DNA from 2 places in the Rhodobium gokarnense genome. Region 1 is predicted to be linked to the other one. Evidence: predicted binding sites of a transcription regulator. Region 1 holds the regulator's gene; the other holds the start of a gene.
What was found. The regulator PhoB, encoded in region 1, activates phosphate uptake and scavenging genes when phosphate is short. The targets are predictions, from matches to a motif close to TGTCATNNANCTGTCAT.

Region 1 (4,473 bases):
ACAGGCCGGCATGGGCGCCTCCATGGTCGGCTCCTTCTTCATGATGCTGGTCGTGCTCCTGCTGTCGCTGCCGATCGGCGTCGCCGCCTCGATCTACCTTGAGGAATTCGCGCCGCAGAACTGGTTCACCGACCTCATCGAGGTGAACATCTCCAACCTCGCCGCCGTCCCCTCGATCGTCTTCGGCATTCTCGGCCTTGCCGTCTTCATCCAGTTCGCGCATCTGCCGCAGTCGGCGCCGCTTGTCGGCGGCCTGGTGCTGACGCTGATGACACTGCCGACGATCATCATTTCCACCCGTGCCTCGCTGAAGGCGGTGCCGCCGTCGATCCGCGACGCCGCGCTCGGCGTCGGCGCCTCCAAGATGCAGTCGATCTTCCACCATGTGCTGCCGCTGGCCATGCCCGGCATCCTGACCGGCACCATCATCGGCCTTGCCCAGGCGCTCGGCGAAACCGCGCCGCTCTTGCTCATCGGCATGGTCGGCTTCATCGCCTCCAACTTCCCCGAAGGCCTCGGCGACGGCTTCCTGGCGCCGAACTCGGCGATGCCGGCGCAGATCTACGAATGGGCCAAGCGCGCCGATCCGGCCTTCTACGAACGGGCCTGGGGCGGCATCATCATCCTGTTGGTGTTCCTCATGGCCATGAACATCCTCGCCATTGTGTTGCGTCGCCGGTTCGAGCGTCGCTGGTAGTAACGAAAGGGCAGACCGATGAACGAACTGACACATGTCGACGAGGCTGCCATCTCGGGCCAGCCGAAGATGTCGCCCGCCGTCGAGCCGAAGATCGTCGCCCGCAAGGTGCAGGTGTTCTACGGCGAGAACCACGCGATCAAGGATGTCGACGTCGACATCCCGGCCAATTCGGTGATGTCCTTCATCGGCCCGTCCGGCTGCGGCAAGTCCACCTTCCTCAGGTGCCTCAACCGCATGAACGACACCATCGACGTGTGCCGGGTCGAGGGCAAGATCGAGATCGACCACGAGGACATCTACGATGCCAAGGTCGATCCGGTGCAGCTCCGCGCCAAGGTCGGCATGGTGTTCCAGAAGCCGAACCCGTTCCCGAAGTCGATCTTCGAGAACGTCGCCTACGGCCCTCGCATCCACGGCCTCGCCCGCACCAAGACCGACATGGAAGAGATCGTCGTCACCGCGCTGCAGAAGGCGGGCCTCTTTGCCGAGGTCAAGGACCGGCTCGATGCGCCCGGCACCGGCCTTTCCGGCGGCCAGCAGCAGCGCCTGTGCATCGCCCGCGCCATCGCCGTCAGCCCGGAAGTGATCCTGATGGACGAGCCGTGTTCCGCGCTCGACCCGATCGCCACCGCCAAGGTCGAGGAGCTGATCGACGAATTGCGCGAGAACTACACCATCGTCATCGTCACCCACTCCATGCAGCAGGCCGCCCGGGTCTCCCAGCGCACCGCGTTCTTCCATCTCGGACTGCTTGTCGAGGAAGGGCCGACGGACAATATCTTCACCAATCCGCACGACAAGCGGACCCAGGATTACATCACCGGCCGGTTCGGCTAGGCAACGCCCAAGGGGAAGCACTCTCATGTCCGAACACATCGTCAAATCGTTCGACGAGGAACTCCAGGAGCTTGCCGCCGGCATCGCCGAGATGGGCGGCCTCGCCGAGCGCCTGGTCGACGACGCCGTGACCGCGCTGGCACGCAACAACGCCGAGCTCGCCCAGGAAGTCATCCGCACCGACATCCGGCTCGACCAGATGCAGCGGGACCTGGAGGAAAAGGCGATCATCATGCTCGCACGGCGCCAGCCGATGGCGCTGGACCTGCGCCAGGCGGTTGCCGTGCTGCGCATCTCCGGCGACCTGGAGCGCGTCGGCGACCTCGCCAAGAACATCGCCAAGCGGGCGCTGGCCATCGACGGCCAGTTCAATTCCAAGTCGCTGACCCACGGCGTGGAGCACATCGCCGAGCTCGCCATGACCCAGCTCAAGGCCGTGCTCGACGCCTATGCCGCCCGCGACATCGCCGCCTCGGCCCAGATCCGCGACCGCGACCAGGAGGTCGACGCGCTTTACACCTCGCTGTTCCGCGAACTCCTCACCTACATGATGGAGGACCCGCGCAACATCTCCCAGTGCACCCACCTCCTGTTCTGCGCCAAGAACATCGAGCGCATCGGCGACCACGCCACCAACATCGCCGAGACGATCCACTACCTCGTCACCGGCCAGCAGCTTTCCGACGAGCGGGTCAAGGACGACCTGACCAGCACGACCTCGCTGGACTTCGATCCGGCCGCCAACGATTGAGCGAATGCAACGCGTCTGACATGCCATGCCCAAGGTTCTGATCGTCGAAGACGAGGAAGCGCTCAACCTTCTGCTGCGGTACAATCTGGAATCGGAAGGCTATGCGGTCGAGACCTGCGCCCGCGGCGACGAGGCGGAAATCCGCCTGCGCGAGGCCCAGCCCGACCTGCTGCTGCTCGACTGGATGCTGCCCGGCATTTCCGGCATCGAACTGTGCCGCCGCCTGCGCAACCGGGACAACACGCGGCAACTGCCGATCATCATGCTGACGGCGCGCGGCGAGGAGGCCGAGCGCATCCGCGGGCTTGCCACCGGTGCCGACGACTACGTCGTCAAGCCGTTCTCCATCCCGGAGCTGATGGCCCGGGTGCGGGCGATCCTGCGCCGCACGAAGCCGGAGATCATGTCGACGGTGCTCCAGGCCGGCGATTTGGAGCTCGACCGGGAAACCCACCGGGTGCGCCGCTCCGGCCGCGAGATCCATCTCGGGCCGACCGAGTTCCGCCTCTTGGAATTCCTCATGCAGTCGCCGGGGCGCGTGTTCAGCCGCGAGCAGCTCCTCGACGGCGTCTGGGGCCACGACGTCTATGTCGACGAGCGCACCGTCGACGTCCATGTCGGGCGCCTGCGCAAGGCGATCAATCGCGGCAAGGTGCGCGATCCGATCCGCACCGTGCGCGGCGCCGGCTACGCCTTCAACGACCAGTTCGCGCCCGCCCGCTGAAAAACCAAAAGCGCCGGCAAAAGCCCGACCACAAAAAACGCCGCCGAAATCTCCGGCGGCGTTTTTTTGCGGCTTTCAAGCCGGCAAGACGGAGAGCGCCTAGTCCTTGTTGGAGCGCCTGTCGCGGCGACGGTCGCCGACCGGCTGGTAGGCGATGTCGGCGTGATGGTCGCAATAGGGCTTTCCGGCTTCCTTGTGCCGGCCGCAGAAATAGAAATCCTCGCGGGTCGGATCGCCGATCGGCCACTTGCAGCGGTGCTCGTTGAGGCTGAGGATCGTCGCACGCTCCTCCGGCGGGATCTCAAGCTCGTGCACGGGCGCGGGCCGGGCGACCACCACCGGGCTCGGCGCCGGCTCGTAGTCGGCCTTCAGCGCCGTGTTGCCGACGCTGCGCGTCGGGCGCGGCCGGGCCGGTGCCGTGTTGGTGGCGCGGGGCTTGCGCGCCTTCGGCTGCTGCGCGGTGGTCTTGCCGCGGCCGGACAGCCCCAGCCGGTGCACCTTGCCGATCACCGCATTGCGGGTGATGCCGCCGAGTTCGGACGCGATCTGGCTGGCGCTCAGCCCCTCGGCCCACAATTTCTTCAGCAGTTCTACCCGTTCGTCAGTCCAGGACATCCGCCTTCTCCTGTTCTCATTTTCGGCGGCGGATCGGTTGGACTCCTTCCCCGGCCTCACGCTGGCCCAAGGCCTGCGAAAGGGAAACGCCCTACAACCAAAGACTTAAGTCCGCCGCACGAGATATCGTATCGATTTCACCGAAAGCTACTATATCGCGTGTATTTCTGGCAAGTCTGCGGCCGCCATGGCCGTCGACCTTCGAGGAGTTTTCCCCATCATTCGAACCCGGCTCAGCAACTCCGGCTGATTGCGTATACACGCCGGACAATTGACAAAACACCGGAATTCGGCTCTAAGAGACTCTGAATCCGTGCCGCCGATTTGGGCGGCACTGTTTGTTTTAGGAGCCGGTCGGCCCGCGACAATACGCGCGCCTACCGAAACGCGAAGGGCGCCGACCGGACAACCGGAAACGCGGCGCCCTAAAACGTTGGTGCCGGGGTTTTCGGCACCCGGGGACGGTACCCATGTCGAATACGTCGCTTTATCCCACCTATGCGCGGGCCGATCTCACATTCGAGAGAGGCGAGGGCGTCTGGCTGGAGGCCTCCGACGGCACCCGCTATCTGGATTTTGCCGCCGGCATCGCCGTCAACGGCCTCGGCCACGCCCATCCGCATCTGGTGGCGACCCTGACCGGCCAGGCCGAAAAGCTCTGGCACGTCTCCAACGTCTTCCGCATCCCGGACCAGGAGCGCCTGGCCGAGCGCCTGTGCGCGGCCAGCTTCGCCGACCGCGTCTTCTTCACCAATTCCGGCAGCGAGGCGATCGAGGGCGCGATCAAGACCGCGCGCCGCTACCACTTCGTCACCGGCAATCCGGAGCGCTACCGGCTGATCACCT
Region 2 (4,473 bases), on a different contig from region 1:
CGTTGATACCGGCCGACGACGAGCTGCTGACGGATGCCGTGGCCGTCATGGCGAATCACCTCCGAGGCTCAATTGGGGAGCGGCGTCACTTATCATTATTTCGCAAGAAAAGGTCCAGAAAACGTCCATCGGCGTTAAACGTTTCTGAATGCACCGCCGCTCGGTCCCATCCGGCCGGGCGGCGGAAAAGACCCGCCATACCGACCCGCCGTCGGCCCGGTCATTGGCAGAACTTGCCGTCGCCGTTGCGGCCGCGACGGGCGAGGTCGAGGTGGAAATGGTCCTGGTGGTGCCGGTCGCCGTCGGGGCCGATCACGGTGTTGAAGGGGCCGCAGGCCTTGTCGTGGACGGTTTTCAGGAACGCGGCCTCTTGCGGTGCACCTTTCCAGCCGTCGGCGACGGTGACGCGGCGGCCGTCGGCGGTGCGGAAGGCGGAAATGTCGATGGCGTTGGCGTAGGCGTGTTCCGACACCTTGGCCCCGGGCTTATTGTTGCGGGTGCGGCAGACATAGGAGGCGGCGACGTCGACGGAAACGATCTTGCTGTCGAGGTTTTCGCCCGCCGCCGGCTGGACGACGGTCTGCAGCCATCGGTCGAGCGCCGGCAGCATCGGGCAGGCAAGGGTCGCCGGTACGGAAAAAGCGACGGAGCCGTCGGCCGCGGCCGTGACCTTGTAGGGCGCGTCGGCGCCGCATTCGCCCTCTTCGAAGATCGGCTCCATCGGCGTGACGAAGGGCGAGGGCGTGACCCGGCCGCTGGTGCGGCAGGTCCGGTCCGCCTGGCTGCGCCATTCCTCGCGGCTGTCGTCGAAGGCCATCATGCCCGCCGCGCAGGCGGTCAGGGCAAGGGCGGTGAGAAGCGCCGCAGATAGGCGCCAAGGGTGTCTGATCGGCATGGGGCCAGTCTGGTGAAAGAACGATTACGATTCATTAACGCTGCGGGTCCCGTAACCGTTGCGGCATCAGGTGGCCGTCGATGCGCCGCCGTGGTGGTCGCGTGTATCCGATAAATATTTTTCAGGCCCGATGCCAGGATTGCCCGCTCCGCATAAGTCCTTTCGAACTATTGGCGACCGCCAGCTCCGAGCATTTACTTTTCGTGAAGCCTTTCGGTTAGGTCAATTTCAATTCAAATGGAGGATTATGACCCGGCAAAACAAAATCAGGGCGCAAACAAGAGAGACGGGCATGAAGGATTCCGAAGACCGCCAGGGCTTTTCCATCGCAGATGACGTGGTGACCACACTTCCGGACCTGCCGGACACCGAACCGGTCACGACCGCGCGGGAAAAACCTGCTGGAAAGAAAAAGGGCGCGGCCAAGGTCGCAGCTTTCGAGAACCCGGCCCATCACATCGCCGAGATGCGGCATGATCCGCTCGAGATCAAACGCATCTTCGAGACCGGCGAATACCCCTACAAGAGCAAGCTGCGCCGGGCGCCTTACGAGGAACACAAGGCGGAGCTGCAGGTGGAACTCCTGAAGGTCCAGCGCTGGGTGGAGGAAACCGGCCAGAAGGTGGTGATCCTGTTCGAGGGCCGCGATGCGGCCGGCAAGGGCGGCACCATCAAGAGGTTCATGGAGCATTTGAACCCGCGCGCCGCCCGCGTCGTCGCGCTGCCGAAACCGACCGAGCGGGAAAAGACCCAGTGGTATTTCCAGCGCTATGTCGAGCACCTGCCGGCGGCCGGCGAGATCGTGCTGTTCGACCGCTCCTGGTACAACCGGGCCGGCGTCGAACGGGTCATGGGGTTCTGCTCGCCGAACGAATACCTGGAGTTCATGCGGACCTGCCCGGACCTGGAACAGATGCTGGTGCGCTCCGGCGTGCAGCTCTTCAAATACTGGTTTTCCGTCTCACAGGGAGAGCAGCGCCGGCGCTTCAAGGCGCGCGAGACCGATCCCTTAAAGCAGTGGAAGCTGTCGCCCGTGGACCGCGCTTCGCTCGACAAGTGGGACGACTACACCGAGGCCAAGGAGTCGATGTTCTTCTATACCGACACCGCCGATGCGCCCTGGGTGATCGTCAAGTCGAACGACAAGAAGCGGGCCCGCCTCAACTGCATGCAGCACTTCCTGTCGTCGCTGCCCTACCCGAACAAGAATCCTTCGGTCGTTCGCGGCCCGGATCCGCTGATCGTCGGATCGGGTGCGCACGCCCTCGGCGAGGCGCGGCACATCCTCGGCAAGAGCCTCCATCCGGAAACGAAGCGCGCAGGCAAATAGGCCCGCGCCCGGAAGCAGCCAGCCTCACGGAATGAGCACCGCGGCGCCGCTGAGGCGCCCGGCGCGCAAATCGTCGAGCGCCCTATTCGCTTCCTCGAGCGGATAGGGGACGACCGTCGTCCTGACCCCGGCCTTCGGGGCGAGCGCCAGGAACTCCTCGGCGTCCTCACGCGTCAAGTTGGCGACCGAGCGGATCACCCGTTCTTCCCAGAGATCGGAATAAGGGAATCCCGGAATATCCGACATGTGGATGCCACCGCAGACGACGGTGCCGCCCTTTTTGACGGCCTTCAGCGCAGCCGGGACGAGGCTTCCGACGGGCGCGAAGATGAGCGCGGCATCGAGAGGTTCCGGCGCCGGCTCGTCCGATCCGCCGGCCCAGGCGCAGCCCATGTCGCGGGCAAAGGCCATCGCGTCCGTGTCGCCCGGCCGGGTGAAGGCAAGCACCTTGCGATCTTCGTAGCGTGCGACCTGCGCAACGATATGAGCGGCGGCGCCGAAGCCGTAGATGCCGACGGTGCGCGCCTCCGGACCGGCCATCTTCAGCGAGCGATGGCCGATGAGGCCGGCGCAGAGCAGGGGCGCTGCTTCGGCATCGGAGTAGTCCCCCTCAATGGCAAAGGCGTAGCGGGCATCGGCGATGGCGTGGGTGGCGTAGCCGCCGTCGAGCGTGTAGCCGGTGAAACCGGGATCGTCGCAGAGGTTCTCCCGGCCGCCGTCGCAATAGGGGCAGTGGCCGCAGGTCGACCCGAGCCAGGGAATGCCGACCCGGCCGCCGACGGCATGGCGATCGACGCCTGCGCCCTTGGCGACGACATACCCGACGATCTCGTGCCCCGGCACCAGCGGCAATTTCGGATGTGTCAGGTCGCCGTCGACCACGTGCAGATCGGTGCGGCAGACGCCGCAGGCCGCGACCTCGACGAGGATCTGGCCCGGACCCGGCTCCGGCGTCGGCAGGTTCCAGGCTTGAAGCGGTTTGCCCTGCTCCCTCAGCACCATTGCGCGCATGGCGGTTTCCTTTCCGAAAAGGGGCGCCTGGCGCGGCCTTTTCTGACGTATTGCGGGTGGTCCGGCTGGCTCGCAATGCACCTTGCCTTTTGCCATGGTGAGCGTGTTCTATCGCCTGTCAACCGCACGCGCCCGAGTCGCCTGAAAAGCCTCGGCGCCCCGCCGTTCTGGAGATCCCTCATGCTGTCCGCTGCAAAACTCGTCGCCGACATCCGCGCCGGCAAGACCCGGATCGGCGAGGTTCTCGCCCAGGTGTTCGACACCATCGATGCGGAGGAAGAGCTGATCGGCGCCTTCGAGGCGATCGACCATGGCGCGGCGCGCCCGCCCGCGAGCGGTGCGCTCTGCGGCCTGCCGGTCGGCATCAAGGATATTTTCGATACTGCCGACATGCCGTCCACCTACGGCTCGCCGATCTATGCCGGCCACATGGCGCGGACCGATGCGGCGATCGTGTCGCTGTGCCGGCGGGCCGGGGCGACGGTGATCGGCAAGACGGTGACGACGGAGTTCGCCTTCATGCAGGCCGGGCGGACGCGGAACCCCCGCAATCCGGCGCACTCTCCGGGTGGGTCGTCGTCCGGCTCGGCGGCGGCGGTGGCGGCCGGCATGCTGCCGCTCGCGGTCGGCACCCAGACCGGCGGCTCGGTGGTGCGGCCGGCGAGCTTTTGCGGTATCGCCGGCTACAAGCCGACCTTCGGCCTGTTGCCGACCGTCGGCATGAAGACGTTTTCCTGGACACTCGACACGGTCGGCCTGTTCGGCGCCGGGGTCGTGGACGCCGCGCTCTTTGCCGCTCTCCTCACCGGGCGCGACCTCACTGTCGGCGAGGAGCTTCCGCCGCCGCGGATCGGCGTCGTCGAAACCCATCTGTGGAACGAGGCGAGCGGGGAGATGCGGGCCGCTGTCGGCGAGGCGGCGCGGCTTGCCGCCGATGCCGGGGCGCGGGTCGAGACATTGCAGCTTGCAGGGACCTATGCCGACGCCTTTGCCGCGCACCAGGTGATCCAGGATTTCGAGGCCAATCTGGCGCTCTCTTACGAGCGCGACAATCACAGCGACGAGCTCAGCGCGATCCTGCGCGAGATGCTCGATGCCGGCGATGCGATTACGCCGGAGGCCTATGACGCGGCGCAGGCGACGGCGCGCTCAGGCCGGCACGGGCTGGGAAAGGTGTTCGCCGATGTGGACGTCATTCTGACGCCGTCGGCGCCGGGCGCGGCGCCCGAAGGCCTCG

Region 2: the regulator PhoB is predicted to act here: its motif matches at 908-924, upstream of ppk2 (polyphosphate kinase 2).

What each region holds. Positions count from the first base shown of each region.
Region 1 covers NZ_JAOQNS010000002.1:196,456-200,928, forward strand. The annotation lists gene pstA (phosphate ABC transporter permease PstA) at 1-697, shown strand, start outside; gene pstB (phosphate ABC transporter ATP-binding protein PstB) at 767-1,537, shown strand; gene phoU (phosphate signaling complex protein PhoU) at 1,563-2,288, shown strand; gene phoB (phosphate regulon transcriptional regulator PhoB) at 2,314-3,012, shown strand; gene M2319_RS03685 (GcrA family cell cycle regulator) at 3,112-3,627, opposite strand; gene M2319_RS03690 (aspartate aminotransferase family protein) at 4,098-4,473, shown strand, end outside.
Region 2 covers NZ_JAOQNS010000003.1:379,611-384,083, reverse strand. The annotation lists gene M2319_RS07000 (M10 family metallopeptidase) at 1-49, opposite strand, end outside; gene M2319_RS06995 (extensin-like domain-containing protein) at 221-895, opposite strand; gene ppk2 (polyphosphate kinase 2) at 1,188-2,225, shown strand; gene M2319_RS06985 (zinc-dependent alcohol dehydrogenase family protein) at 2,250-3,236, opposite strand; gene M2319_RS06980 (amidase) at 3,417-4,473, shown strand, end outside.